DNA from 4 places in the Kluyvera sp. CRP genome. Region 3 is predicted to be linked to each of the others. Evidence: predicted binding sites of a transcription regulator. Region 3 holds the regulator's gene; each other region holds the start of a gene.

Region 1 (7,559 bases), 2.0 Mb from region 3:
GGCTCTCTTACCCTGACGCGAAAGGCAGCTTCGTCTCTACCGAAGACTTCCCACAGTGGCTGGCGGCACATCGTCAGGAAGGGCCAATCTCGCTGGTGTTATTGCTCTCTCGTGACGTACAGTTAGCCGAACTGCCGCTGCCAAAACCGGATGAGGTATATGCCATGGGTCGCACCGTCTTTATTCAGTATCGCCCGCAATGATCACATGGGCCTGCCTGCTGCTCGCCAGCCTGTTGAGCTGCGGCGGGCAGCTATGTCAGAAACAGGCGACTCGCCCTGCCCGTAAAGGGCTGCGCGGGCGTCATCTGCTAACCTGGCTCGGACTGGCGCTGGCGCTGCTGGGGCTGGGCATGCTGCTGTGGCTGCTGGTGCTCCAGCAGATTCCGGTCAGCGTGGCCTACCCGATGCTGAGCCTGAACTTTGTCTGGGTGACGCTGGCCGCGCGTCTTATCTGGCGCGAGCCGGTGAGCGGCCGCCATTGGGCCGGGGTGGCGCTGATAATCGTCGGCATTGCGTTACTGGGGAGCAGCGCCTGATGGGGCTTATCTGGGCATTGATGAGTGTGGCGCTGGTCAGCGCCGCGCAGTTGACGCTGCGTGCGGCGATGACCACGCTACCGTCGGCGACGCAGCCGCTGGCTTTTTTGCTGCATCTTCTGCATTTTGACACCGGCACGCTGGCGCTGCTGCTGGGGTTGCTGGGCTACGTGGCTTCGATGGCCTGCTGGTTCTTCGCCCTCAAGCGTCTGCCGCTGGCGAAAGCCTACGCGCTGCTGAGCCTGAGCTACATGGTGGTATGGCTTGCGGCGATTCTGCTGCCCGGCTGGCATGAGCCGTTCTCGTGGCGCGGCCTGCTGGGGGTTATTGTTATTATCGCCGGCGTCATTACCATCTTCTGGCCAAACAAACCGACACCTCACCGGTAGTCCGAATCGGGTAATGCCGCCTTCCCGGCGACAAAATGTGCAATAATGCCATTTCTGTTGCATCTATAAGGGATTATCTATGCCTGCGGCCGACGCCGAGGCGCAGCTTAGCGGCCTGCGCCTCAATTTGCGTATTGTCTCCGTCGTGATCTTCAACTTCGCCAGCTATCTCACCATTGGCCTGCCGCTGGCGGTGCTGCCCGGTTATGTTCATGATGTGATGGGGTTTAGCGCCTTCTGGGCCGGTCTGGTTATCAGCCTGCAATACTTCGCTACCTTGCTGAGTCGTCCTCATGCCGGGCGTTACGCCGACCAACTGGGGCCGAAAAAAATCGTTGTTTTTGGCCTCTGCGGCTGTTTCCTGAGTGGGTTGAGCTATTTACTGGCGGCGTTTGGCGGCGGCTGGCCGTTGATAAGCCTGACGCTGCTGTGCCTGGGGCGCGTGATTCTTGGTATCGGCCAGAGCTTTGCCGGTACCGGTTCGACGCTGTGGGGCGTTGGCGTTGTCGGGTCGCCGCATATTGGCCGGGTGATCTCCTGGAATGGTATCGTCACTTACGGCGCGATGGCGATGGGCGCGCCGCTTGGCGTGCTGTGTTACCGCTTTATTGGCCTACAGGGGCTGGCGCTGGCGATTATGGCCGTCGCCGCCGTGGCGATTCTGGCGGCGCTTCCCCGTGATGAAGTGAAAGCGAAAAAGGGCAAACCGATGTCCTTCCGGGCGGTACTCGGGCGCGTCTGGCCTTACGGTATGGCGCTGGCGCTGGCCTCCGCGGGATTTGGCGTGATCGCCACCTTTATCACCCTGTTCTATGACGCCAAAGGCTGGGACGGCGCGGCCTTCGCGCTCACTCTGTTTAGCTGCGCGTTTGTCGGCACACGGCTGCTGTTCCCGAACGGCATTAACCGCCTTGGTGGACTGAATGTGGCGATGATTTGCTTTGCCGTTGAGGTGGTGGGGCTACTGCTGGTAGGAATTGCGATGACGCCAATGATGGCGAAGATTGGCACTTTCCTGGCGGGCGCGGGCTTTTCGCTGGTGTTCCCGGCGCTGGGCGTGGTGGCGGTAAAAGCCGTGCCGCAGCAAAATCAGGGATCGGCGCTGGCGACCTATACCGTATTTATGGATTTATCGTTGGGCATCACCGGGCCGCTGGCCGGGCTGATGATGGCATGGATGGGCGTGTCGACAATCTATCTGGCGGCGGCGGGGCTGGTGGCGGTGGCGCTGCTGCTCGGCTGGCGGCTAAAAAAACGGCCTCTGGCGTAGTCACGCGAGAGGCCGTGAGATCATCAAGCGAAATTAGTTGATGACCAGCGTATTAATGATTTTCTCAGCATCAGCCTGCGCCTGTTGCTGGTTGTCCGCTGGCAGCGTCACCTGCAGTGTCAGCAGTTTGTTGTCGATTTTGCCCAGTACTACGGAAGAGTAAGCGGTCTGCCCTTTGGCAGAGATGATGCTATCAAGCTGCTGCAGCGTGTGGCCTTTCATCTCGATGGATTTGTTGGTCACCACCTGTAGCTGCGGGTCGCGGCTACGCTGTTGTTCTTCCAGACGATTTGCCAGCACGGACAGCTCTTCATTGGTGCTATCGCCAACGATAACAATGATCGCTTTCTGGCCAGTGGCATCCGAGTAGACATGCATGTTGTTGCTCTGGGTGCCCAGTTTACCGCTCTGGTCGGTCATCCCGGCAGGCAGCGTGAAGCTCAGCTTACCGTCCAGCAGGTTAATCGACTGACCCGCAGCATCGCTGGCGGCTGCCGAACCCTGTGCCGGCGTGCTGGTATCGCTGTTGTCGCAGGCGGCAAGCCCCATCACCAGCAGGCCAATACCAACATATTTCACCAATTTGCGCATTGACTTCTTCCTTTCGCTAAATAGCCATAAACGGCTCATCCGCCTATCTTAACACAACCCGTCAAATGAACCTTTAACCTGGCTGCATTGCTGACAAATCAGATTTATCTGCCAGCCTTTTCAATAGCATATTCAGCAGTACGCCGTACATCGGCAGGAAGAAAATAATGCTGATAAGCACTTTAAAGCAGTAGTCGACGAGGGCGATTTCCACCCAGTGGTCGGCCATAAACGGGTCGGTGCTGCGCCAGAAGGCAATGAAGAAGAACGCCAGCGTATCGCTGATGTTGCCAAACAGCGTGGAAGCCGTCGGCGCAAGCCACCAGCGACGGTTCTGGCGCAGGCGGTTGAACACGTGAACGTCAAGGATCTGCCCCAGCGCATAGGCCATAAAGCTCGCGGCGGCGATACGGGCGACGAACAGGTTAAAGTGCGCGAGCGCGCCAAAACCCTGCCATTGGCCCATATAAAACAGCGATGAAATCACGTAGGAGATCATCAGCGCCGGGATCATCACCGCAAAGACAATACGTCGAGCCAGCGGCGCGCCAAAAATGCGCACGGTGAGATCGGTGGCGAGGAAAATAAACGGAAAGCTAAACGCGCCCCAGGTGGTGTGGAAGCCGAAAATCGTTACCGGCAGCTGCACCAGATAGTTGCTGGAGGTGATCACCAGCAGATGGAATAGCGATAGCCAGACCAGCGCATGGCGGCGCTGTATGGAGGTAAAGGGAGTCATATTGTACCTTTTTAGTGGTTGGGGTGAGGGAACCCAATAAACTGCAAACCCATTGCAGGGGCGGAATGATACTGCTTTCGTGCGTCATTGCAATGGTTGTTTTTCGCGCAATCGTTAACCTGGTTGCGTCGTTGCGCCGTCGGCGTAAACTAGGCGCGATTTTTATGATGACGAGATGATAATGACCGATTTGTTCTCCAGCCCCGACCATACCTTAGACGCGCAAGGGCTGCGCTGCCCGGAGCCGGTAATGATGGTGCGTAAAACCGTACGCACGATGCCGGTGGGTGAAACGTTGCTGATTATCGCCGACGATCCCGCCACCACGCGCGATATTCCCGGCTTTTGCCGCTTTATGGAACATGAGCTGATTGCCCAGCAGACCGCGTCGCTGCCGTATCAGTATTTGCTGCGCAAGAGCCATTAATCGCGAACGGCGGCCTTACCCGGACTGTTTTCAAACCGTGGCCGCCATTTCCCTTCCGCTAGCCCGCCTAACCTTGAACTGCCTCTCAGTTTTATTGTTTACCCTGTAAAGCCTCTGGCCAAATTATTGATGTGAATCGCATAATTTCCCCTCATTTCCCTTCCGGCACCACAAATAACAATGAAAAAATCACTCTTAGCACTGCTGCTTTGTTTAGGTACCTCTACGGCGATGGCTGAACCGGTCAATATCACGATTCTGGGCACTTCCGATCTCCATGGCACCTTCGTCCCCTGGGATTACTCGACGGATACCGAAAATCTGGCGGGCAGCCTGAGCCAGATTGCGACGCAGGTGCGCGAAGTGCGCAGTCAGCAGCCGAACGTCATCCTGGTCGACGCGGGCGACACCATTCAGGGCAACTTTGTCGAAACCTTCAAAAACGACAAAACCAGCCCGATGATCCTCGGGTTTAACGCCCTGGACTATGACGTCTGGGTGATGGGCAACCATGAGTTCGACTTTGGCCTGACGTCGCTGTCGACCTCGCTGAACCAGTTTAAAGGCTCGGCGCTGGCCGGCAATATTCTGTGGGACAGCGGCAAACCTTATCTGCCTGCGTATAAAATCATTGAACGTCAGGGAGTGAAGATCGGCATTATCGGTATGGATACGCCGATGACCGCTGAGTTCGCTAAAGGCACCGACCGCGTCAAAGGGCTTAACTTTACCGACCCGGTACAGGCGGTGAAGCAAACCATCCAGCAGATTCAGGGTGAGGTGGATGCCATAGTGCTGGTGGCGCACATGGGGATCGATAACGAGAACCAGCGCCCGGGGACCGGCGTCGGGGATATTGCGCGCGCTAACCCTGAGCTGGCGGCCATCGTCGCCGGGCATATGCACGTGAAGGTCGATAAAGAGGTGATTAACGGCGTCATCGTGACCGAACCGGATAAATACGGCCGCGCGCTGTCGCGTATCGACCTGCAGTTTGAGCAGCACAACGGCAAATATGTGCTGATCAACAAAGACAGTTATACCTATTCCATCAAAGGCATGGCGTCAGACAAGGCGCTGGAAGAGGTCTATCAGCCGTACCACACAATCCTGCGCGCCAACGCCAATCGGCCGATCGCGCAACTGACTGGCCAGGATCTGGTGCCGCCGGATGCGGTGAAAGGCATTCCGCAGGTCCATATTCAGGACACTGGTATCAGCAAGCTGTATCAGGAAGCCAGCCGCTACTATGCGCCGAAGGCGCAGGTGATTGCCCTGCAAATTGATAACGACCGACCCAAACTGAATGTGGGCACCATTACGGCAAAAGATATCGCCTTTAACTATCAGTATGCGGGCGGCGAAATTACCGTGTATCAGTTGACCGGCAAAGAGCTGAAAAAGTACATGGAGTGGTCGGCGGGTTACTTCAATCAGCTGCATGATGGTGACGTCACCTACAGCTTTAACCCGCAGCGCCGGGCGTCTAAATATTCCACCAACGATTTCTTCGACGGCGTAACCTACAAGATTGACCTGCGCCAGCCTGCCGGGCAGCGTATTCGCGATCTGCACATGGCGGATGGTACGCCAGTGACCGACAGCACGCCAATTCGTCTCGGGATGAACAGCTACCGCATGGGTCACCTGACGCAAAAAGGCGGCGTGCTGGAAGGTATGCAGTTCCCGGTACTGTCGGATAGCAAGGCGGAATATGGCGAAGAGGCGGGCACCATCCGCAATCTGACCATCCGCTACCTGACGGAGGTGAAAAAAGGTCACTATCAGGGGCAGGCGGTACAGCGCTGGCAGCTGGTTGGGCTCGAAGGTTACGATCGTGAACGTAAGATCGTCGAAAAGCTGCTGAATGACGGCAAAATCAGCGTGCCGATGAGCGACGATGGACGCTATAGCAACGTGGCGTCGTTCAATGTGAAGGCGCTGCTGTTTAGCGACCCACAGGCGAAGAAGCAAAAGCAGGCGGCCTTGCAGGCAGAGCTTGCGGCGGCAAGCTCACCAGCAGCGAAGAAATTGGTGAGCGACCAGCTGGTGATTCTTGAGGCGATTAACGAGTAAGCGTTCAGGGTGCAACCCGGCCTACAGCGGTAGGCCGGGTTGGCTCGCTACTTTCTGCGCAGTAGCCGCAGCGCGTTCAGCGTCACCAGTACGGTTGCGCCGGTATCCGCCAGCACCGCCAGCCACAGCCCGGTCATGCCCAGCAGCGTGGTGACGAGGAAAATCCCCTTCAGCCCCAGCGCAATGGCGATATTTTGCCGCACGTTGGCGTGAGTAGCGCGCGCCAGGCGAACCATCTGCACCAGCCCGGTCAGACGGTTGTGGGTGAGCGCGGCGTCGGCGGTTTCCAGCGCCACATCGGTGCCGCTACCCATCGCAATCCCCATTGCCGCCGCCTTCATCGCCGGGGCATCGTTGATGCCATCGCCAACCATCGCCAGTGGGCCCTGCACGTTCAGCGCGGTGACTTCTTTCACCTTATCCGCAGGCAGCAGGTTAGCGCGGTAAGTCATGCCCAGCTCATCGGCAATCGCTTTCGCGGCGCGTGGGTTATCGCCGGTCAGAATCACGCCCTGAATACCCAATTCGCGCAAGCCATCAATCGCTTCGCGAGCCTCTTTGCGTACCGTATCGCGCAGCGCCAGAATGCCCAGCAGCGTGTCGTCGCGGGTGACCAGCACAACGGTATTACCCTCATTTTCTAACTGCTGAATCTGCGCCAGGTGCGCTTCGGCCGGGAATTTGCCTGCGGCGCAGATAACGATGCGCTGACCCTCTACTTCCGCTTCAATGCCCGAGCCCACCAGCGTTCGCTGCGCGGTTGCCTGCGGGATGGCCAAATTCCGCTGTTGCGCCTCACGCACCACCGCCTGTGCCAGCGGATGCGTGGAGCCTTGCTCTACGGATGCAGCCTGTGCCAGCAATGCGTCTTCGCTCAGTTCAGCGGTGGCGATAATGGCTGTCACCTGCGGTTTACCGAGGGTCAGCGTGCCGGTTTTATCAAACGCCATCTGGCGAATCAGGCCAAGTTGCTCCAGCGCCGCGCCGCCCTTAATCAGCGCACCGTGGCGTGCGGCGGTGGCGAGGCCAGAGGTAATCGCCGCCGGGGTGGATATCACCAGCGCGCACGGGCAGCCGATTAGCAGCAGGGTCAGCCCTTTGTAGATCCACTCCTCCCACGAGGCGGAGAACAGCAGCGGCGGCACCAGCGTGACAAGTAGCGCAATCGCCATAATCACAGGGGTATAGATACGGCTGAAGCGGTCGATAAAGCGCTCGATCGGCGCGCGACGCTCTTCCGCCTCTTCAATCAGACGCAGGATGCGGTCAATCGCGCTGTCACCCGGTTTGGAGATGACGCTCAGCTGTACCAGACGGTCGGCGCTGGTGGCGCCAGCCGGAACGCTCTCTCCGGCGCTGCGCTCAACGGGGATCGACTCACCGGTTAATGCGCTTTCGTCAAAGCTGGCGAAGGGGGTGATCAGCTTGCCGTCAGCCGGCAGGCGGCCACCGGCAGCCACTTCAATCACATCGCCGGGCTGCAAATCTTTCTGCGCCACGGTTTCACGCTGGCCATCGCGCACGCGCAC
Region 2 (7,559 bases), 1.0 Mb from region 3:
GGTAATAACGGCAAAATTACCGGCGGCAGCATTCGCTTTCGCGGCGATGACCTGGCGGAGAAAACGTCGCAACAGATGCGGCGGATTCGCGGCAGTGAGATTGCGATGATTTTCCAGGACCCGATGACGGCGCTGAATCCGGTGCTGACCATTGGTCGCCAGATGAGCGAAATTCTGATGCGCAACCAGGGGCTGGACCGCCGGGCGGCAAAAGCGAAAGCGCTGGCGATGCTCGATAGCGTCGGTATCGCCGATGCGGCGCGACGCTTTGAACAGTATCCGCATGAGTTCAGCGGTGGGATGCGCCAGCGCGTGATGATTGCCATCGCGCTCTCCTGTCACCCGCAGCTGTTGATTGCCGATGAGCCCACCACCGCGCTGGATGTGACCATCCAGGCGCAAATTCTGCGGCTGCTGAAGTCGCTACAGCAACAGACGCAGACCGCTATCTTGCTGATTACCCACGACCTTGGCGTGGTGGCGCAAATGTGCAGCCGCGTGGTGGTGATGTACGGCGGGCAGGTGATGGAAGAGGGGAAGGTTGAAGATATCTTCCTGCGCCCGGCGCATCCCTATACACAAGGGCTGCTGGCCTCCTTACCGCGTGCCGACGACCCGGAGCATCGGCTATCGCCCATTGAAGGCTCCCCGCCCGGTCTGTTAAACCCGCCGCCGGGCTGCCCGTTTGCCGAGCGTTGTGCGCATCGTCGGCCGCAGTGCGCGCGTCCGCCCGCGTTTTATTCCTGCGGTGAGGGGCATCGGGTGGCATGTTGGTTATGGCTGGAACAGGAGGCATCGGCATGAGCGAGTTACCGTTAATTCGTCTGCGCGAGGTACGTAAACACTATGCGCTGAATGGCGGGTTGTTAGGCCCCAAACGGCTGGTGAAAGCGGTGGATGGCGTCAGCTTTGATATTCAGCCGGGGGAGACATTCGGCCTGGTGGGGGAGTCCGGCTGCGGCAAATCGACGGTGGGGCGCGCCATTTTACGCCTGTTCGACATTACCTCCGGCGACATTGCCTTTGCCGGGCAGGAGATTGCCCAGGCGTCGGAGAAAACCCTTAAGCCGCTACGCCGCCGGATGCAGGCGATATTTCAGGACCCGTGGTCGTCGCTGAACCCCGGCATGACGGTGCAGCAGCTGGTGGCGGAGCCGATGAAGATTCATGGCTATGATGCGCAGACCCAGCGTGAACGCGCGGCGGAAATGCTCGACAAAGTCGGCCTGAAATCCGAGCATCTGACGCGCTTCCCGCATGAGTTTAGCGGCGGCCAGCGCCAGCGTATCAGCATTGCCCGCGCGTTGTCGGTGAATCCGGAGTTTGTGTTGTGCGACGAACCGCTGTCGGCGCTGGACGTATCGGTGCAGGCGCAGGTGGTCAATATTCTGCAGGATCTCCAGCAGGAGCTAGGGCTGACCTATCTGTTCATAGCCCACGATCTGTCGATGGTGCGGCATATTTCCAGCCGCATCGGGGTGATGTATCTCGGCAAACTGGTCGAAGTCGCGCCTGCCGGAGAACTGTATCAGCGGCCCGCGCACCCGTATACCCAGGCGCTACTGGCGTCGGTACCGGTGCCTGATCCACGCGTGCGGCAACTGGAAGAAGGCGGGCTGAAGGGCGAGATTCCGAGCCCGACGGCGGACATTCGCGGCTGCCGATTTTGCAGCCGCTGCCCGCATGTCATGCCGCAGTGCCAGCAGCAGGAGCCGCCAATGCAGGAGATCGCGCCGCGTCACTTTGCGGCCTGCTGGCTATTTAAAGCTTAAGCGTGCGTAGCCAGCCAGTGGACGACCGCTTCCGATGTGCCGCGAAAGACAATCTTGTCGGCTTTTTTCTCTAGCTGATAGCGGTACATCGGGTCGTAATACTCGTTCAGCAGCGGCACCAGCCAGGCGAAGTGCGCCTCGGTGGAGCCGCTGCGCTGCTGTTCGGCCAGCGCGTCGTCGAGCGTCGCCGTCAGTTCAGCAAAGCGCTGTAACCCCAGACGACGGCGAATGGCGAACAGGCCGTGATGCAGGTATTCGCAGTACTCCAGCCAGCCCTTTTCTTCGCCATAGGCGGCGAGGAAATCGTGATGCATGCGGGTGAAATACTCTTCACGCAGGCGCTCAAGACGCAGATCGAACGGATCTTCCACTACCGCGATCGGCGACTCGGCCATCCGATCCCGCAGACACTCCGGCAGATGATTCGCGCCGATCATCCGGCCTTCATCTTCCAGCACCCAGCGAACGCGCTCCTGTTGATGTGCCCCTTTGAGCAGCGCCGTAGCCAGATGGTTCTCAAAGGTGGCCTGTGAAAACTGCGCGTCAAGCGTACGGCCAAACGATGAACCGCGATGATGCGCCAGCCCTTCAAGGTCGATCCCCTGCGGCTGCTGGCGGACCAGCGGCGTTTTGCCGTTGCCGGTGCAGCCGCCGATCAGCACGATCGGGTGGCGCACCAGCTCTTCCGTGGCCTGCATCGCCGCCTGGCGCAGCGCCTTGTAGCCGCCGACGATCAGCGGATAGTCAATGCCTTCGGCCTTAATCCAGCTTTGTGTGATATGCGAACGCTGCCCACCGCGCGCGCAGCACAGATAGCCCTGCGGCGCCTGCCGACAGGCCTCCAGCCACGCTGCTATGCGCTGCTGGCGCGTTTCGCCGGAGACCAGTTCGTGCCCCAGCGCCAGCGCGGCTTCCGGCCCCTGACGTTTATAGCAGGTACCAACGGCAGCGCGCTCTTGATCGTTCATTAACGGCAGGTTGACTGCGGCGGGCATCGCGCCATGCGCAAACTCAACCGGCGCGCGAACGTCAATGATGGGCGTTTCTGCGCGCAGAATAGCGCAGTAATCCGTCCCATTTTTCATGGGCAATCCTTCTCTAACAAAGTGGGGGTAAGGCGGTCAGGGCAGGATTTTACGCTTCAAGGAGGGGGCCGGGGAAGCGTTAGATACTTTCCCCGGCACGAAAGGTCTATTTCAGACGCGTTTGCGCCCAGGCAATGCCGCTGGCGTATTCGCCCGGCAGCAGCGGCACCAGCGCTTCCAGCGTCGCGCTCAGGCGGCCTGTATCGCTGTCGTTGAGGTTGAGATGGCCTACTTTACGGCCCGGTCGTACCTCTTTGTCGTACCAGTGCAGGTGCACCAGCGGCAGCTTCAGCCAGTCGTAGTTCAGATCGGAACCAATCAGGTTGACCATCACCGACGGGCTATTAACTACCGGCGGCGGCAGCGGCAGGTCGGTAATGGCGCGCAGATGCAGCTCGAACTGGCTGATGGAGGCGCCGTTTTGCGTCCAGTGGCCGCTGTTGTGTACGCGGGGCGCCAGCTCGTTGATCAGCAGACCGCCAGGGGTGACGAAGCACTCCATCGCCATCACGCCAACGTAGTTCAGCTCCTGCATAATGGCGCTGAGCATGGCTTCCGCCTGCGCCTGCTGCTGGGCGTCGGCCTGCGGGAAGGCGACGCTCATGCGCAGAATGCCGTCCTGATGCAGGTTATGCGTCAGCGGATAGAATACGGTGCTGCCGTCGTGGGCTCGGGCGCCAACCAGCGACACTTCGCCGGAGAAGTTAATGCCCTGCTCAACGATGCATTCGCCATAGCATTCGTCCGGCAGCTGCGCGGTGTCGTCTTTGCGCAGACGCCACTGGCCGCGGCCATCGTAGCCGCCGGTGCGGCGCTTAACGATCGCCAGCTCGCCCAGACGGTCAAAAACGCCAGGCCACTCATCGGCGCGGGCCAGCAGTTGCCACGGCGCGGTTGCCAGATTGAGCTTATCGAACAGCTGCTTTTGCGTCAGACGGTCGGCAATGATCGGGAAAACGTCACGGTTCACAAACGCGGTGTGCTCCGCCAGCTCGCGAGTGAGGGCGGTTTCCGGCCAGCGCTCGATTTCAGCGGTGATCACACTCTGCTGAAACGGCACGGCGGCAGGGTCGGCTTCTAAACCGACCGGCCAGACGGCGATGCCCAGCGGCTCACCGGCCTGGCGCAGCATACGACCTAGCTGCCCGTTGCCCAGCACGCAGACCTGCTTCATGCGGCACCTCGCGGGTCCGGGTTATCCAGCACTTCATCGGTTTGCGCTTTACGCCAGTCGGCGAGGCGCTGATGCAGTTCCGCGTCGTGCTGAGCCAGAATCTGCGCGGCGAGCAGGGCGGCGTTAGCGGCACCGGCTTTACCAATCGCCAGCGTACCGACCGGAATTCCGCGCGGCATCTGCACGATGGAGTAGAGGCTATCGACACCGCTTAATGCGGCGCTCTGGACGGGGACACCCAATACCGGGACCAGCGTTTTGGCGGCAATCATTCCGGGTAAGTGCGCAGCGCCGCCGGCACCGGCAATAATCACCTGATAACCGTTGCTTTCGGCGTCTTCGGCGAAGCTGAACAGTTTATCGGGCGTGCGGTGGGCGGAAACCACTTCAACATGGTGAGGTACGTTCAGAATATCGAGGATTTCTGCGGCGAACTGCATGGTAGCCCAGTCGCTTTTGGACCCCATCACGATGGCGATACGTGCCGGATTATTGCGGGAAGACATGCGTCTGAAAACTCCTGTGGGTGTGCTGCACACGACGTTAGAGGCCACAGAGAATAACACGGAAAATGGGCAAGGAAAACGGTTGCGTCGCCGTGGGACGGCTGATTACGGCGGAAAAATTAAAACGGGAAGGGGATCAGCTCAACGTCTTCCGCGGTCACTTTGACCATAGAACCGTGGTTGTGCCATGCGCCGAGCACCACGCGGTGCGCCTGCCCGCCGTTGGCGCTTAGCGTGTGGATATCCGGGCGATGGGTATGGCCGTGAATCAGCCACTGCACCTGATGCTTTTCCATCACCTCAACCACCGCCCGCGGGTTGACGTCCATGATTTCCATCGATTTACTGCTGTTGGCGGCCTTGCTGTCACTACGCATCTTCTGCGCGATACGGCGGCGGATAAACAGCGGCAGGGCGAGGAATAGCTTCTGGATCCACGGGGTGTGTACTTTGGCGCGAAACGCGAGATAGCCCGGATCGTCGGTACATAGCGTGTCGCCGTGCATAATCAGCACCCGGCGGCCATAAAGCGTGAGTACCTGTTCTTCAGGCAGCAACTGCATGCCACTCTCGCGGGCGAAGCGTTTGCCAATCAGGAAATCACGGTTGCCGTGAATAAAGAAGCAGGGGACGCCGGAATCAACCAGCGATTTAATGGCAATGGCCATTTCACGATGTAGCGGGTTGGGGTCATCGTCGCCAATCCAGGCTTCAAACAGGTCGCCAAGGATGTACAACGCGTCGGCCTGACGAGCTTCACCGTGCAAAAAACGCAGAAAACCGGCGGTAATCGCCGGTTCTTCCGTTTGCAGATGCAAATCTGCAATAAAGAGTGTCGCCACCGATTACTCGCTGACGGTCACGCTTGTAATCACAACGTCTTCTTTTGGAACGTCCTGATGCATACCGCTGCGGCCGGTAGAAACGCCTTTGATCTTGTCAACCACGTCCATGCCTTCAACCACTTCAGCAAATACGCAGTAGCCCCAACCCTGCAGGCTTTCGCCGGAGAAGTTCAGGAAGTCGTTGTCTGCTACGTTGATGAAGAACTGAGCGGTCGCGGAGTGCGGAGCCTGGGTACGCGCCATGGCCAGCGTGCCACGGGTGTTTTTCAGACCGTTGTTGGCTTCGTTTTTGATCGCTTCTTTGGTGGTTTTCTGCTTCATGCCCGGCTCGAAGCCGCCGCCCTGAATCATGAAACCGTTGATAACACGGTGGAAAATCGTGTTGTTGTAGAAACCTTCGCGGCAGTAGTCCAGGAAGTTTTTGACTGTTTCCGGCGCTTTGTCGTCGAAAGTTTTGATGACGATGTCGCCGTGATTAGTGTGGAAAGTAACCATTTCTGCATCCTGTTCCGTTTAAAGTGGTGCTTTAGCCCGCCTGTGGGCGGCATATAGGCGTCTGTTATAGCATAACCCGGAACATCGATCACCTTGCATTGTGTGCTGCTTCCGGGTTGAATTACGGGTAGAATATACCGTTTCAGGCGAAAGCCCGGTTCACACACGTAAACATGGAATTCTCGATGCTAAAAATCTTCAACACAATGACCCGCCAAAAAGAGGAATTTAAGCCCATTCATGCCGGAGAAGTGGGCATGTACGTGTGTGGTATCACCGTTTACGATCTCTGTCATATCGGCCATGGCCGTACCTTCGTCTCCTTTGACGTGGTGGCGCGCTATCTGCGCTTCCTCGGCTATAAGCTGAAGTACGTGCGTAACATCACCGATATTGACGACAAAATTATCAAACGCGCCAACGAGAACGGTGAAAGCTTTGTCGCGCTGGTGGATCGTATGATCGCCGAGATGCACAACGATTTCGACGCGCTGAATATTCTGCGTCCGGATCAGGAGCCGCGCGCCACGCACCATATCCACGAAATCATTGAAATCACCGAGCAGCTGATCGCTAAAGGCCACGCCTACGTGGCGGACAACGGCGACGTGATGTTCTCGGTGCCGACCGATCCAAACTACGGCAAGCTGTCGCGTCAGGATCTGGACCAGTTGCAGGCCGGCGCGCGCGTTGACGTGGTTGACGTGAAGCGTAACCCAATGGACTTCGTGCTGTGGAAGATGTCCAAAGAAGGCGAGCCGAGCTGGCCGTCTCCGTGGGGCGAAGGCCGTCCGGGCTGGCATATTGAATGTTCCGCGATGAACTGCAAGCAGTTGGGCAACCATTTCGATATTCACGGCGGCGGTTCGGATCTGATGTTCCCGCACCATGAAAACGAAATCGCCCAGTCTACCTGCGCGCACGACGGTGAGTACGTGAACTACTGGATGCACTCCGGCATGGTGATGGTTGACCGCGAAAAGATGTCCAAATCGCTGGGTAACTTCTTTACCGTGCGCGATGTGCTGAAGTACTACGACGCCGAAACCATCCGTTACTTCCTGATGTCCGGCCACTACCGTAGCCAGCTGAACTACAGCGAAGAGAACCTCAAGCAGGCGCGTTCCGCGCTGGAGCGTCTGTACACCGCGCTGCGCGGTACCGACACATCCGTCCCGGCGGCGGGCGGCGAAGCGTTCGAAGCGCGCTTTATTGAAGCGATGGACGACGATTTCAATACCCCGGAAGCTTACTCCGTGCTGTTCGATATGGCGCGTGAAGTGAACCGCCTGAAGGCTGAAGATATGCAGGCTGCGAACGCGCTGGCGTCGCATATGCGTAAGCTTTCTGCCGTGCTGGGCCTGCTGGAGCAGGAGCCGGAAGCCTTCCTGCAAAGCGGTGCGCAGGCAGACGACGGCGAAGTGGCTGAAATTGAAGCGTTAATCCAGCAGCGCCTGGACGCGCGTAAAGCGAAAGATTGGGCGGCGGCCGACGCCGCACGTGACCGTCTCAACGAGATGGGCATCGTGCTGGAAGATGGCCCGCAGGGCACAACCTGGCGCCGTAAGTAAGCTTTAACCCCTCTCTCTGCCAGAGAGAGGGGGTTCCCGCCCTTGTAGCCCCTCCACAAACGCCGTCATCAGCTCTGACAGCGGTTCGTCGTACCACAATGCATAAAGATC
Region 3 (7,559 bases):
CCTGTTTTATCAACTGCTATTGTGCGTAGCAGATAAACCGGTAGCGATACCGGTACGATGATTAACAGGAGTTAACGATATGTTCACTGGTATTGTGCAGGGCACGGCAAAAATCGTGTCCATTGATGAAAAACCTAACTTCCGCACCCACGTCGTGGCGCTGCCGGAACATATGCTGTCTGGCCTTGAGACCGGCGCCTCAGTGGCCCACAACGGCTGCTGCTTAACGGTCACGGAAATTAACGGCGACCAGATTAGCTTCGACTTAATGAAAGAGACGCTGCGCATTACCAACCTGGGCGATGTCAAGGTGGGCGATCTGGTTAACGTCGAGCGTGCGGCGAAATTCAGCGATGAAATTGGCGGCCACTTAATGTCGGGTCATATTATGACCACTGCGGAAGTCGCAAAAATTCTGACCTCGGAAAACAACAAGCAGATCTGGTTTAAAATCCAGGATCCATCGCTGATGAAATATGTTTTGTATAAGGGTTTTATCGGGATTGATGGCATTAGCCTGACCGTTGGGGAAGTGACGGCGACTCGCTTCTGCGTGCACCTGATTCCGGAAACGCTGGAGCGTACCACGCTGGGTAAAAAACGCCTTGGCGATCGCGTGAATATCGAGATTGATCCGCAAACTCAGGCGGTTGTCGACACCGTAGAGCGCGTGATGGCGGCAAAAGAAGCCGCGGTGACCCAGGCGATTGCAGAGTAAAAGAAAACGCCTGCACCACACGGTGCAGGCGTTGAAGTACTAGCGCGCGACGCGCAGACCGTGTTCTACCCCTCGGGAGAACATCACCTGCCATAGCTGAATATCCCGCGCGCGGAACGCGCCCGCACAGGCGTTGAGATAGTAGCTAAACATTCGCTTGAATCGTTCAGAATAGTTGTCCGCGATTTCCGGCCAGCAGGCGAGGAAACGCTCGTACCAGGCCATCAGCGTGGTATCGTAATCAGCGCCGAAGTTATGCCAGTCTTCCATCACAAAGTGAGGCTCGCTGGCGACGGCAATCTGGCGAACTGAGGGTAAACAGCCATTCGGAAAGATGTATTTGTTGATCCACGGATCGACATTGTTGTCGGTCTTCTTCGAACCAATGGTGTGCAGTAAGAACAGACCATCGGGCTTCAGATTGCGGTCGACGACGTTGAAATAGGTGTCGTAGTTTTTCGGGCCCACGTGCTCGAACATTCCCACGGAGACGATACGGTCGAACTGATCGTTGAGGTCGCGGTAATCCTGAAGCAGGATCTCCACATCCAGCCCTTCACAGCGCGCCTGCGCCATTTTCTGCTGTTCGGCGGAAATGGTAACCCCTTTGACGCTAACCCCGTAGTTTTTCGCCATAAAGGCGGCTAAACCACCCCAGCCGCAGCCGATATCCAGCACGCGCATTCCCGGCTTCAACTGCAACTTCTGGCAGATGAGGTCGAGCTTGGCCTGTTGGGCTTCTTCCAGCGTTTTGGCTTCTTTCCAGTAGCCGCAGGAGTACTGCATAAATGAATCAAGCATGCGGCTGAAAAGATCGTTGCCAAGGTCGTAGTGTTCTTTGCCAACCTGCCAGGCGCGTCTGCGGCTCTGGAGGTTAAACAGACGAGCGCCGGCAACGCGCAGCGTATCTTTGAAATGGTGCGGAAGTTGATTTTCTAATCCGGCGCGCAGCACCTTGTCGAAGAAGATATCGAGACGGTCACATTCCCACCAACCGTCCATATAGCTTTCGCCAAGGCCTAACGAACCTTCTTGTAAAACACGTTTGAAAAGACGCGGATTTCTGACTTGAATATCGCAGGAGGCATTGCCGTTGATTTCAATACCTGCTCGGTTTAGCAGCTCGCTAACGATGCGATACCAGTCGTCGTCCGGTACACTTACTTCTTCTATACACGATGAGCTCATAGCTTCTCCATCCCGACCTGATGATCAGAACCTTAAAACAGCGTAGACGCTTTTTTCTGGTTTGTGAGAAATGTCACGAAAAATTCGTGAGCCTGCTATCCGACGTAGCACAGAGGAAGGGAAGAACCCCTTGCCGAAAGCCAATCCATGGTTTAACGGGAAGCTATCCTGCTCCCGCTTAATTAGTTTAATGTATATTAATTATGTGATGCCGATCCAGTATAGGACGCTAAGTGTATTGATTCAACTAAAAACTTAGCGCCCTAATCATTTCTTATGGCATTGATATGAGTGATGTTTAGGCGTGGGAACTCGCGTGCTCATTTTGACGTTCAGCACGACGTGCAGAGCGCTGCATGCGGTAGCCAATGCCGGCGAGAACCACGGTGACCAGCATCACGCTCGTGGTGGTCAGCAACGGTGTTGCAATCAGCGTTGAGACCGCCAGGCTTGCCAGGAAGCACAGCCCCAACTGCAACGTGTTCTGTAGCGCGGCAGCTCGGCCAGTTGCCTGTGGGAAGGGCTTCAGCGCCTGCGCAACGACAATGGGATAAATCGCCCCGTTGGCGGTTGCCATGATGCAGAAGGGGATCAACAGCGCGGTCAGGGAGACGCCTTCCGCGAGGCCGACGCCCCAGGTCCCGATAACGCTAAGCGCAAAGAGCACCAGCAGCCACGGCAACATTTGGCTACCCTGCCATTTTTGCAGCGCCGCGCGACAGCCATAGCCGCCAATCAGGAAGGCGATGGTTTGCGGTACATAGCTCAGACCAATCACCGTCGGGCTGTAGCCCATTTCATGCAGAATAAATGGCGAACCGGTCAGCCAGGCGAAAAAGCTGGCGGAGCAGGCGGCGTAAATCAGCACGTTGCCGCGGTAGTCCTTACTGCGCAGCAGACGTAAAAACGTGAGCTTCTCTTCACTGGCGACGTTTTTATTGTGGGCAGGCTTCAGGCGCAGAGCGGGCAGCATCAATACCAGGGTAATGATAAACAGCGTTGCGAAGATGGCCTGCCAATCAAAGTGGGCCAGCAGCCAACTGCCGAGCAGCGGGGCCAGCGCAGGTGACAGGCCGACCAGCGGCATAATGGTCGCAAAAATACGGTTGGTGCGCTGAGCGGGATAATAATCGGTAACCATGGCTTGCCAGGTCACCGCGGCGGCGCAAACGCCAACCGCCTGCACGAAGCGCAGCACCAGTAGGGTGGTACCATCGCGAACCCACAGCATGCCAAGGCAGCCGATGGCAAAAATGGTCAAACCGGCCAGCAGGATCGGTTTACGGCCATAGCGGTCAGACAGCGGCCCCCACAGTAGCTGCGCCACGGCGAAACCCGCGAGGAACAGACTCAGGCTCGCGCTGACGGCGGATGCCGGCGTTTGCAGGTCTTGCTGAATGGCGGCGAACGCCGGTAGGTACATATCGGTAGCCAGGAAGCCCAGCACGCTCAGTCCCGCGAGCCAGACTAAAAATCCTTTCCCAGGTTGCATAAATTGCCTTTTTTATCGTAGTTCACACTGTGCCGCTGAGTGTAGAGAGTGCATTCCCGGTTGTGAAACGCTAATATTTGAGGCATGGATTCAAATTTTTTGCAGGCAGAAAATGTGGTCTGAATATTCTCTGGAAGTGGTTGATGCGGTCGCGCGCAACGGTAGCTTTAGCGCCGCGGCGCAGGAGCTACACCGGGTGCCCTCTGCAGTAAGCTATACGGTGCGACAGCTTGAGGAATGGCTGGCGGTGCCGTTGTTTGAACGTCGCCATCGGGATGTTGAATTAACGCCTGCGGGAGCATGGTTTCTCAAAGAAGGGCGTTCTGTTATCAAAAAAATGCAGATCACCCGTCAGCAGTGTCAGCAGATTGCCAACGGCTGGCGCGGCCAGCTGGCGATTGCCGTTGATAACATCGTGAAACCTCAGCGCACCCGTCAGCTGATTGTCGATTTTTATCGCCACTTCAGCGACGTCGAACTGATTGTCTATCAGGAAGTGTTTAACGGCGTCTGGGATGCGCTGGCGGATGGGCGCGTGGAGCTGGCGATTGGCGCGACGCAGGCCATCCCGGTTGGTGGCCGTTTTGCCTTTCGCGACATGGGCATGCTCAACTGGCACTGCGTGGTGGCCAGTACGCATCCGCTCGCGAAGATGGATGGGCCGCTGAGCGATGACGTGCTGCGCAACTGGCCGTCGCTGGTACGGGAAGACACCTCACGGTCGCTACCCAAGCGAACGACCTGGCTGCTTGATAACCAGAAGAGGGTGGTGGTGCCGGACTGGTCGTCGTCGGAGACCTGTATTTCTGCCGGACTTTGTGCGGCGATGGTGCCGGGACATCTGGCGCAGCCGTGGCTGGAAAGCGGAGAGTGGGTTGCGCTGGAACTGGAGAATCCGTTCCCGGATGCAGCCTGTTGTCTGACCTGGCAACAGAGCGAAGCGTCGCCGGCATTAAGCTGGCTGCTGGAATATTTGGGGGATAGCGAGACGCTAAACGATGAGTGGCTACGGACGCCCGTTCAGGACGCCCACAGTTAACCCTTAACGACGGTAATCGCGATACGGGCCGTCGGCCACGGAACGTCGCTCGATCAGGCGCGGATGCACCTCAATCGACTGCGACTCTTCGCGCTTGCTGACGATACGATCCATCAGCATATTGAAGGCCGTCTCACCAAGTGAGTCTTTCGGCTGATGAATGGTGGTCAGCGCCGGGGTAAAGAAACGTGAGTTACGCACGTTGTCATACCCGATCAGCGAAATATCCTGCGGCACGCGCAGCCCCATTTCATCGGCGGCGCAAAGCGCGCCCATGGCCATGATGTCGCCGCCACAGAAGATAGCGGTAGGGCGCGGGTGCTGGGAGAGAATCTGTTGCATAGCGCGATAGCCAGACTCCGGCTCGAAGTCACCCTGGACTATCCAGTTTGCCGGAACATTGATTTGCGCTTCTTCCATGGCCTTCATAAAGCCAGCCAGGCGTCCTGCGCCGGTGTTACGTTCCAGCGGGCCAGGAATGACGCCGATATCACGGTGGCCGCGTTCGATCAGATAACGTCCCGCCATATAGCCGCCTTCGAAGGCGTTGTCGATGACCGAGTCGGTAAAGTCGGCTTTGGCTTCGCCCCAGTCCATCACCACCATTGGAATATGGCGATACTCTTCCAGCATTGAGAGCAGGGATTCCGGATATTCGGAACACATCACCAGCAGGCCATCAACGCGTTTTTGCGCCATCATTGACAAGTAGGCGCGTTGTTTCTCGAGATTGTTCCACGCGTTGCCAAGGATCAGGGTATAGCCCTTCTGGAAGCAGTTTTTCTCAACGGCTTCGATAATTTCAGCAAAGTAGGCCGCTTCGCTGCTGGTCGCCAGCAAACCAATCGATTTGGTGTGGTTGACCTTCAGGCTACGGGCAACGGCGCTTGGCGAGTAGTGCAGCTCTTTAATCGCTGCCCACACCGCTTCCCGCGTCTCTTCGGCGACAAAACGCGTTTTGTTAATTACATGTGATACGGTTGTAGTGGAAACGTTTGCGCGCTTCGCTACATCTTTAATTGTTGCCATTCCATCTCACTCCAGACCCTGGCCTGCCCCTGATAAACTCGAAACGAAAACGTTTGCCTTTATACACCCTGACGCAATTTTGTGGATTGCGGTTCGCCAGGAAAACGATACAGGACGACAGGAGGGGGTCAATGGCCGGTACGCTTATAAATAAGCGTCGAATTTTGACGTATCCGGACGCAAAGTGGAAGAGCAAAAACCAACATCCTGCTAAATCTGTGAAGATTTTTACGATTATCTGTGCAAAAATGAGTGAGCTCAGTTTTGCTGTGGTCATAAAAAGGAGAAAAATTGATGAGTACCGAACTTAAGATGTCACTCACCACGACCGTTATTGTGCTGGCGTTGATCGTCGCCGCTGGACTTACCGCTGTTCTGCATTGATTCTTCCATGAGGGGGCGTTCGCGCCCTCATGTCTGATTGTTAGCAAATTAGCAATAATCTTTTGCTGTTTTGTACACTTCTGCTTTTCTGTGATTAATGTCATGCTTTTGCCCTATATTGCCATGCCGCGTCTGTCGTGCGGCCAATCGGAGCTTTTGCATGAAAATCAATTTTCCCTTACTCGCGCTGGCCATTGGGGCTTTTGGCATAGGGACCACCGAATTCTCGCCGATGGGGTTACTGCCGGTCATCGCAAAGGGCGTTGACGTCTCGATCCCGGCTGCCGGTATGCTGATTAGCGCCTATGCGGTTGGCGTGATGGTCGGTGCGCCGCTGATGACGCTGCTGCTTTCTCATCGTGCCCGCCGCAACGCGCTGATCTTTCTGATGGCCATTTTTACCCTTGGCAACGTGCTGTCGGCCATCTCGCCGGACTACACCACCTTAATGCTGTCGCGCATTATTACCAGCCTGAACCACGGTGCGTTCTTTGGCCTGGGTTCAGTGGTAGCGGCAAGCGTGGTGCCGAAACATAAGCAGGCCAGCGCGGTGGCGACGATGTTTATGGGTCTGACGATCGCCAATATTGGCGGCGTGCCGGCAGCAACCTGGCTGGGTGAAACAATCGGCTGGCGTATGTCGTTCCTGGCGACTGCGGGACTGGGGATTATCGCCATTATCGGTCTGTGGTTGTCCTTGCCGAAGGGGGGGGCGGGTGAAAAACCTGATGTGAAACGTGAACTGTCGGTGCTGGTGCGCCCACAGGTGCTTTCCGCACTGCTGACCACCGTACTCGGCGCTGGCGCGATGTTTACGCTTTACACCTATATCTCACCGGTGTTGCATACGATCACGGATGCGACGCCGGGCTTCATTACGCTGATGCTGGTGCTGATTGGCGTTGGGTTCTCTATCGGTAACTACCTCGGTGGCAAATTTGCTGACCGTTCAGTCAGCGGCACGCTGAAGGGGTTCCTGCTGCTGTTAATGGCTATCATGCTGGCCATACCGTTCCTTGCGCAAACACAGGTCGGTGCCGCGTTCAGCATGGTGGTGTGGGGCGCGGCAACCTTCGCCGTGGTACCGCCGTTACAGATGCGTGTCATGCGTGTGGCGCACGAAGCGCCGGGGCTGTCATCTTCGGTCAATATTGGGGCGTTTAATCTGGGTAACGCGTTGGGTGCGGTGGCCGGTGGGGCGGTGATTTCCGGTGGACTGGGCTACAGCTTTGTGCCGGTGATGGGGGCGATTGTCGCCGCGCTGGCCCTGCTGGTGGTGTTCATGAGCGGCCGTCGTCATGGTGAAGAGGCCTTCGCCAGCCAGTAACAAAAAAACGCAGAAGGCGTTTCCCTCTGCGTTAATCAATCAAACCCGGCGAAGCTTTGCGACGCTGGGTTTTTTGCTACTTATGCTGACAGATTTTCAGCTACGAATGCCCAGTTAACCAGAGCCCAGAAGTGCTCGAGGTAGTTCGGACGCGCATTGCGGTAGTCGATATAGTAAGCATGTTCCCACACGTCAACGGTCAGCAGCGGCTTGGCGTCGGTCGTCAGCGGAGTGCCCGCGTTAGAGGTCGACACGATGGCCAGAGAGCCGTCTGCTTTCTTCACAAGCCAGGTCCAGCCAGCGCCGAAGTTTTTCACAGCGGCATCGGTGAACTGCGCTTTGAACTCTGCGAAGCTGCCGAAGGATTTATTAATGGCTTCTG
Region 4 (7,559 bases), 1.5 Mb from region 3:
TTGACTACCGTAAACATCACCGACAATAAAAAATAGGTGATAAACGCCCATATTAGTTTGCCAGTAGTGCCGAAGTCTGGAATATAAAAGGCGAGAATACATAACAGGCCAAAAGGGATGGCGCCAATCGCCAGCCACGGACGACAGCGGCCCCAACGGGTACTGGTATTATCAATGAGGATCCCCATTAATACGTCCGTGACCCCGTCGGCCAGTCGTGTGATCAAAAACATAATGCCGATATAATAGGCTGGGAGCTTCATTATATCGGTATAGAAATACATTAAATATAATGAAATTAATTGCCACACTAAATTACAGGAAATATCGGCTACGGAAAAACCAAGCCGTAATCTCCAGGGAGACGCCGTTTTTGTTTCCATACAAACCTCATTAAACTCATGGGATAGTTGGCCGTATTAGCGATCCGGCCTGAGCATAGAGGTATTAGATAACAGCGTCTTTGCCGAGTCATCGGCTTGATTTGGCACTGGCGCGGAAACGAGCGTGACGCTGTCGGCGTTTTTGAACGGTAATCTAGTGTTTCGCCGGAAAATAGAGCAGAGAGGCGTCGTTGCCGCTCTGGCTGTCCTGGCGTAAAAAGGAGAACAGCCCGAAAAGATTGCTGTCGCGGTGAAGCTCATCAAGGGTCACCACCGGGTAAGCCTCTGCGATCTCCAGCCGCTCCGTCGCCTTCTTCTCTTTCTCCTGCAAATAGCCCACCAGGCTTATCTGGTACTTACGGATGTTCTCGACGTAGGTATAGGCCTCATGGCCGCGCGCGTAGCCATAGGTCAGCTTACTGTACCATGGCTTCTGGCTGAGCAAAGGCAGGCGCTGTTTTACGTCCGCCCAGCTGTCCGGGTTGCCTTTTTGCTTCGCTGTCAGCGCGCGGGCGTCGAGCATATGCGCGTAGCCCATGTTATAGGCGGCGAGCGCAAACCAGATTTTCTCTTCCTGTGGCACGCTGTCCGGCACCTTATCCATCATGTCCTGCAGATAACGCATGCCGCCGCTGATACTCTGCTCGGCGTCGGTACGATCGCTCAGGCCTAAGCTCTGGGCGGTATTTTTGGTCAGCATCATCAGGCCGCGTACCCCGGTCGGCGAGGTTGCCAGCGGGTCCCAATGCGATTCCTGGTAGGAGATGGCCGCCAGCAGCTTCCAGTCTATTGCGCTGGCGTACTTTTCAAAGAGCGGTTGCAGGTCGGGCAGGACGTTATCGACCGCGCGCAGGAAAGAGCGCGTATCGACGTAGTCAAAGTCGTCGCCGTGCCCAAGGTACTTTTCTTCAAGGCGGGCGAGGGTGCCGTCTTCATTCATATTATTGAAAAAGTCGAGCATGGCTGCAGAAAGCGTGTTGTCGCCGTCTTTCAGGCTAAACCAGGTCACCGGCTGTTCGTCGGTGACGTCGAGCGCGACGGCCAGCTCGGGATGTACGCGCTGGAACAGTCCGATGGCGACGGAATCCGCGATCGTGTAGTTGAGTTTACCGTCGATGACCACCTGCATAAGATCGACCGAACCGCGTTTGTCATCCACCGTCCAGGCGAGGTCGGGGTATTTCTTCTCTTTTAACGTCTGGAGATCGTTGATGACCACCTGCCCCGGCGCGACGGTGAGTTGCTCTGCGGTGACATTACTCAGGCTACGCGGGCGGTTGCTGCCCACACGGTAGACCAGCTGTTGTGAGACGGAGTAGTAGGTTGGCCCCGCCTGGTAGTTCTGTACGCGTTCAGTGTTATAGACCAGCCCGGCGGCCAGTAAATCGGCATCGCCGTGGTCCAGGTCGTCAAACAGTTGGCTGATATTCTGACGCACGGTTATCTTCAGTTTGACGCCGAGGTAGTCGGCAAACTGTTGGGCCAGCTCGTAATCAAGCCCATACACTTTGCCGTTAATGGTGGCGTAGGTCAGCGGCGACTGGACGGTACTGACGCGCAGCTCCCCCCGCTCCACAATGGCGGCGATGCGATTCTCTGGTTTGCCAAACCAGGGGAGTGAGGGCCAAAGGGCCGCTGCCAGCAGCAACGTGACAACGCCGATCAGCAGATAATTAATCTTTAATTTTTTCAAACGGTTAATTCGCTGAAGTACCCGAGTGTGTCCCTGATAACATTACGGTTTGTTACAGAATGAGCGGCATTTTGCTTAAGATTACGCCAGTTGGCAACTGATTCGCGATGTGCGTCACACCTATTGGTAAAGACGAGAGATGATTTTATTTCGACGCAAACGGTTTCGTCAGGCCGCAGGATTCTCTATAATAGCCGCCGTTCTCCCCCATTGCGCACACTGAAAGCTGAGAAGACGAGAGACTTATGATGGAAATTCTGCGTGGTTCGCCTGCACTGTCTGCATTTCGTATTAACAAACTGCTGACGCGGTTTCAGGCAGCCAACCTCCCGGTAAGCAATATTTACGCCGAGTATGTCCATTTTGCCGACCTGGACGCGCCGCTGACCGAAGACGAGCGGGCCCGACTCGAGCGACTGTTGCAGTATGGCCCAAGCCTCAACAGCCATACCCCTACCGGTAAACTGCTGCTCGTCACTCCCCGTCCTGGCACTATCTCTCCCTGGTCTTCCAAAGCTACTGACATCGCCCACAACTGTGGCCTGCAGCAGGTGCTGCGTCTGGAACGCGGGGTGGCCTACTACGTTGAAGCCGCAAGCCTGACCGACGCGCAGCTGAACGCCGTGGCGGCGGAGCTGCACGACCGCATGATGGAGAGCGTGTTTGCTTCCTTACAGGATGCCGAAAAACTGTTTGCGCATCATCAGCCTGCACCGGTCTCCAGCGTCGATCTGCTCGGCCAGGGCCGTCAGGCGCTGATTGACGCCAACGTGCGTCTCGGCCTGGCATTGGCGGAGGATGAAATCGACTATCTGCAGGATGCGTTCAGCAAACTGGGGCGCAACCCGAACGACATCGAGCTGTACATGTTCGCGCAGGCCAACTCCGAACATTGTCGCCACAAGATATTTAACGCCGACTGGATTATCGACGGTAAACAGCAGCCGAAGTCGCTGTTTAAAATGATTAAAAACACCTTCGAAACCACCCCGGATCACGTGCTGTCGGCCTATAAAGACAACGCCGCGGTGATGGAAGGCTCTGAAGTTGGACGTTACTTCGCCGACCACAAAACCGGTCGCTACGATTTCCATCAGGAACCAGCCCATATCCTGATGAAGGTGGAAACTCACAACCACCCGACGGCCATCTCTCCGTGGCCGGGCGCGGCAACCGGCTCAGGCGGTGAAATTCGTGATGAAGGCGCCACCGGGCGCGGCGCGAAGCCGAAAGCCGGGCTGGTGGGCTTCTCTGTTTCCAACCTGCGTATTCCTGGCTTCGAACAGCCGTGGGAAGAAGATTTCGGCAAGCCGGAACGTATCGTTACCGCGCTGGATATCATGACCGACGGCCCGCTGGGCGGCGCGGCGTTCAACAACGAATTTGGTCGCCCGGCGCTCACCGGTTACTTCCGTACCTACGAAGAGAAGGTCAACAGCCATAACGGCGAAGAGCTGCGCGGCTACCATAAGCCGATCATGCTGGCGGGCGGGATCGGCAACATTCGCGCCGATCACGTGCAGAAAGGCGAGATCGTCGTTGGCGCGAAGCTGATCGTCCTTGGCGGCCCGGCGATGAATATCGGCCTCGGCGGCGGGGCGGCTTCTTCAATGGCCTCCGGTCAGTCTGACGCTGACCTCGACTTTGCTTCCGTACAGCGCGACAACCCGGAAATGGAGCGTCGTTGCCAGGAAGTTATCGACCGCTGCTGGCAGTTGGGCGATGCCAACCCGATTCTGTTTATTCACGACGTCGGCGCGGGCGGTCTGTCTAACGCCATGCCGGAGCTGGTGAGCGACGGTGGGCGCGGCGGTAAATTCCAGCTGCGCGACATCCTGAGCGATGAGCCGGGCATGAGCCCGCTGGAAATCTGGTGTAACGAATCCCAGGAACGCTATGTGCTGGCGGTCGCCGCCGATCAGTTGCCGCTGTTCGACGAACTGTGCAAGCGCGAGCGCGCACCGTACGCGGTGATTGGTGAAGCAACCGAAGAGCAGCATTTAACCCTGAGCGACAGCCATTTTGACAACCAGCCGATCGACATGCCGCTGGATGTGCTGCTGGGCAAAACGCCGAAGATGACGCGCGACGTACAGACGCTGAAAGCGAAGGGCGAAGCGCTGGCGCGTGAGCAGATTACGCTGGCTGACGCGGTCAACCGCGTGCTGCACCTGCCGACCGTCGCCGAGAAAACCTTCCTCGTGACCATCGGCGACCGTACCGTTACCGGTATGGTGGCGCGCGACCAGATGGTTGGCCCGTGGCAGATTCCGGTAGCCAACTGTGCGGTCACGACCGCCAGCCTCGACAGCTACTATGGTGAAGCGATGTCTATCGGCGAACGTGCGCCAGTCGCGCTGCTGGACTTCGCTGCCTCCGCTCGTCTGGCGGTAGGGGAAGCGCTGACTAACATCGCCGCCACGCAGATCGGCGATATCAAACATATTAAGCTGTCGGCAAACTGGATGTCCGCCGCCGGTCACCCGGGTGAAGACGCCGGTCTGTACGAAGCGGTGAAAGCCATCGGTGAAGAGATGTGCCCGCAGCTGGGCCTCACCATTCCGGTGGGCAAAGACTCGATGTCGATGAAAACCCGCTGGCAGGAAGGCAACGAACAGCGCGAAATGACTTCGCCGCTGTCGCTGGTGATTTCCGCCTTTGCCCGCGTGGAAGACGTTCGCCACACCATCACGCCGCAGTTGGTGACCGAAGACAACGCCCTGCTGCTGATTGATCTCGGCAAGGGCCACAACGCGCTGGGCGCAACGGCGCTGGCGCAGGTGTACCGTCAACTGGGCGACAAGCCGGCCGACGTGCGCGACGTGGCGCAGCTGAAAGGCTTCTACGACGCGATTCAGGCGCTGGTGGCGCAGCGTAAACTGCTGGCCTACCACGACCGTTCCGACGGCGGCCTGCTGGTCACCCTGGCAGAGATGGCGTTTGCCGGTCACTGCGGCGTGGAAGCCGACGTGGCGGCGATGGGCGACGATCGCCTGGCCGCGCTGTTCAACGAAGAACTGGGTGCGGTGATTCAGGTCCGCGCCGCTGACCGCGAAGCGGTGGAAGCGATTCTGGCGGCCAACGGTCTGGCCGACTGCGTGCATTACCTTGGTAAAGCCGTTGAAGGCGACCGCTTCACTCTGACCGCCAACGGTCAGCCGGTGTTCAGCGAAAGCCGCACCACGCTGCGTATGTGGTGGGCAGAGACCACCTGGCAGATGCAGCGTCTGCGCGATAACCCGGAATGTGCCGATCAGGAACATGAAGCGAAAGCGAACGATAACGATCCTGGCCTCAACGTGAAGCTCACCTTCGATATCGATGCGGATGTTGCGGCACCGTATATCGCTACCGGGGCGCGTCCAAAAGTGGCCGTACTGCGCGAGCAGGGCGTGAACTCCCACGTTGAGATGGCGGCCGCCTTCCACCGTGCGGGCTTCGACGCTATCGACGTCCACATGAGCGACCTGCTGGCAGGGCGCACCGGTCTGGCGGACTTCCAGGCGCTGGTGGCCTGCGGCGGTTTCTCCTACGGCGATGTACTGGGCGCGGGTGAAGGCTGGGCGAAATCCATCCTCTTCAACAACCGCGTGCGCGATGAGTTCGCCACCTTCTTCCATCGCCCGCAGACGCTGGCGCTGGGCGTATGTAACGGCTGCCAGATGATGTCAAACCTGCGCGAGCTGATTCCGGGTAGCGATCTGTGGCCGCGCTTTGTGCGTAACCATTCCGACCGTTTTGAAGCGCGCTTCAGCCTGGTGGAAGTGACCAGCAGCCCGTCGCTGCTGCTGGCAGGTATGGAAGGCTCCCGCATGCCGATTGCCGTTTCCCACGGTGAAGGTCATGTGGAAGTGCGTGACGGCGCACACCTCGCTGCGCTGGAAAACAAAGGTCTGGTGGCGCTGCGCTTCGTCGATAATTTCGGTAAGGTAACCGAAGCCTACCCGGCGAACCCGAACGGCTCCCCGAACGGCATTACCTCGGTCACCAACGAAAGCGGCCGCGTTACTATCATGATGCCGCACCCGGAACGTGTGTTCCGTACCGTGGCGAACTCCTGGCACCCGGAAAACTGGGGCGAGGATAGCCCGTGGATGCGTATCTTCCGCAATGCGCGTAAGCAGCTTGGCTAATCCTTCCAGCCCCTCTCCGGAGGGGCTTTTTTTATTCTGCGGTTTAGGTAGGGCGGCAACGCGATACTGAAATTTCGCAGGTGTCGGTAAATCCCGACATATCCCCCAGGTGAGTGTCTCCAAATGGAGACGTTTAATTATTTGATTTTAATGTGATTTATTTTTATTGAAAAAGAGTGTCTCTGATTGGCGACGTTGTGGGTAAATTACGTGCAATTCGTTAACTGCGCTTTTTAAATATATTCTCCATATATTTCATTGTGTTAATTTATTGTTTTGTATATTGGCACACATCGTGCATAATATTAACCAGTGGCTCATTCACCTTCTTATGTCAGCCCCTTCGGGACGTGCTACATAAACTTCGAATGACGCACAACAAGGTGCCTGCCGTCCAGCAACTGATAATAGCGCTGCTTTATCAACCATCGGGCGAAACGTTGAGTTAGGCACCGCCTTATTCCATAACAAAGCCGGGCTTTTGCCCGGCTTTGTTATTTCTGGCCTTTCCCTCGCTGATATCCTCAGTTAGCATGCCGGTACGTTGATTTACTGAGACACCTCCGTTGAAACGCCTCTCTCTTTCGCCCCGTTCGCTGCGCCAATTGGTGACGCTGGCCTTTCTGCTGATTCTGCTGCCGCTGCTGGTGCTGGCGTGGCAGGCCTGGCAGAGCCTGAATATCCTGAGCGCGCAGGCTGAACAGACTAACCGTACCACGCTTATCGATGCTCGTCGTAGCGAAGCGATGGCTAACGTCGCGCTGGATATGGAACGGAGCTACCGTCAGTATTGCGTGCTGGATGACCCGACCCTGGCAAAGGTGTATCAGAATCAACGTAAGCGCTATAGCGATATGCTGGACGCACACGCGGGCGTGCTGCCTGATGAAACCCTCTACCAGCGGCTGCGCCAGAATCTGCACGATCTGACGCAGCTTCAGTGCACCAACAGCGGCCCGGAGAAGGCGGCGCTGGCCCGGCTGGAAGCATTCTCTACCGCCAACGCCGAGATGGTGCAGGCCACTCGCACCGTGGTCTTCTCCCGTGGGCAGCAACTACAGCAGGCGATTGCCGAGCGCGGTCAGTTCTTTGGCTGGCAGGCGCTGGTGCTGTTCCTGGTGAGTCTGGCGATGGTGTTGCTGTTCACCCGCATGATTATCGGGCCGGTGAAGGGCATTGAGAGTATGATTAACCGATTAGGGGAAGGGCAATCGCTGGACGGCGAGGTTATGTTCCGCGGGCCGCGCGAGCTACGATCCGTCGGGCAGCGTATTATCTGGCTGAGCGAGCGTCTGTCGTGGCTGGAGTCCCAGCGCCATCAGTTTCTGCGTCATCTTTCCCATGAGCTAA

Evidence for each region. The regulator PurR, encoded in region 3, represses purine synthesis genes. The targets are predictions, from matches to a motif close to CANGCAAACGTTTGCNTG.
Region 1: the regulator PurR is predicted to act here: its motif matches at 3,632-3,649, upstream of tusA (sulfurtransferase TusA).
Region 2: the regulator PurR is predicted to act here: its motif matches at 4,609-4,626, upstream of purE (5-(carboxyamino)imidazole ribonucleotide mutase).
Region 4: the regulator PurR is predicted to act here: its motif matches at 2,229-2,246, upstream of purL (phosphoribosylformylglycinamidine synthase).

What each region holds. Positions count from the first base shown of each region.
Region 1 is NZ_CP082841.1:1,456,432-1,463,990, forward strand. It holds gene arnT (lipid IV(A) 4-amino-4-deoxy-L-arabinosyltransferase) at 1-203, shown strand, start outside; gene arnE (4-amino-4-deoxy-L-arabinose-phosphoundecaprenol flippase subunit ArnE) at 200-538, shown strand; gene arnF (4-amino-4-deoxy-L-arabinose-phosphoundecaprenol flippase subunit ArnF) at 538-927, shown strand; gene K7B04_RS06765 (MFS transporter) at 1,007-2,197, shown strand; gene K7B04_RS06770 (DcrB family lipoprotein) at 2,231-2,788, opposite strand; gene K7B04_RS06775 (7-cyano-7-deazaguanine/7-aminomethyl-7-deazaguanine transporter) at 2,862-3,527, opposite strand; gene tusA (sulfurtransferase TusA) at 3,709-3,954, shown strand; gene K7B04_RS06785 (5'-nucleotidase C-terminal domain-containing protein) at 4,135-6,030, shown strand; gene zntA (Zn(II)/Cd(II)/Pb(II) translocating P-type ATPase ZntA) at 6,078-7,559, opposite strand, start outside.
Region 2 is NZ_CP082841.1:2,494,586-2,502,144, forward strand. It holds gene K7B04_RS11700 (ABC transporter ATP-binding protein) at 1-804, shown strand, start outside; gene K7B04_RS11705 (ABC transporter ATP-binding protein) at 801-1,772, shown strand; gene mnmH (tRNA 2-selenouridine(34) synthase MnmH) at 1,769-2,857, opposite strand; gene purK (5-(carboxyamino)imidazole ribonucleotide synthase) at 2,964-4,031, opposite strand; gene purE (5-(carboxyamino)imidazole ribonucleotide mutase) at 4,028-4,537, opposite strand; gene lpxH (UDP-2,3-diacylglucosamine diphosphatase) at 4,657-5,379, opposite strand; gene ppiB (peptidylprolyl isomerase B) at 5,383-5,877, opposite strand; gene cysS (cysteine--tRNA ligase) at 6,063-7,448, shown strand; gene K7B04_RS11740 (LysR family transcriptional regulator) at 7,452-7,559, opposite strand, start outside.
Region 3 is NZ_CP082841.1:3,496,236-3,503,794, forward strand. It holds gene K7B04_RS16565 (riboflavin synthase subunit alpha) at 80-718, shown strand; gene cfa (cyclopropane fatty acyl phospholipid synthase) at 758-1,906, opposite strand; gene punC (purine nucleoside transporter PunC) at 2,205-3,398, opposite strand; gene punR (DNA-binding transcriptional activator PunR) at 3,511-4,437, shown strand; gene purR (HTH-type transcriptional repressor PurR) at 4,441-5,466, opposite strand; gene K7B04_RS16590 (YnhF family membrane protein) at 5,761-5,850, shown strand; gene K7B04_RS16595 (MFS transporter) at 6,011-7,177, shown strand; gene sodB (superoxide dismutase [Fe]) at 7,258-7,559, opposite strand, start outside.
Region 4 is NZ_CP082841.1:4,969,997-4,977,555, reverse strand. It holds gene K7B04_RS23520 (glycoside-pentoside-hexuronide (GPH):cation symporter) at 1-383, opposite strand, end outside; gene mltF (membrane-bound lytic murein transglycosylase MltF) at 538-2,076, opposite strand; gene purL (phosphoribosylformylglycinamidine synthase) at 2,322-6,209, shown strand; gene qseE (two component system sensor histidine kinase QseE/GlrK) at 6,776-7,559, shown strand, end outside.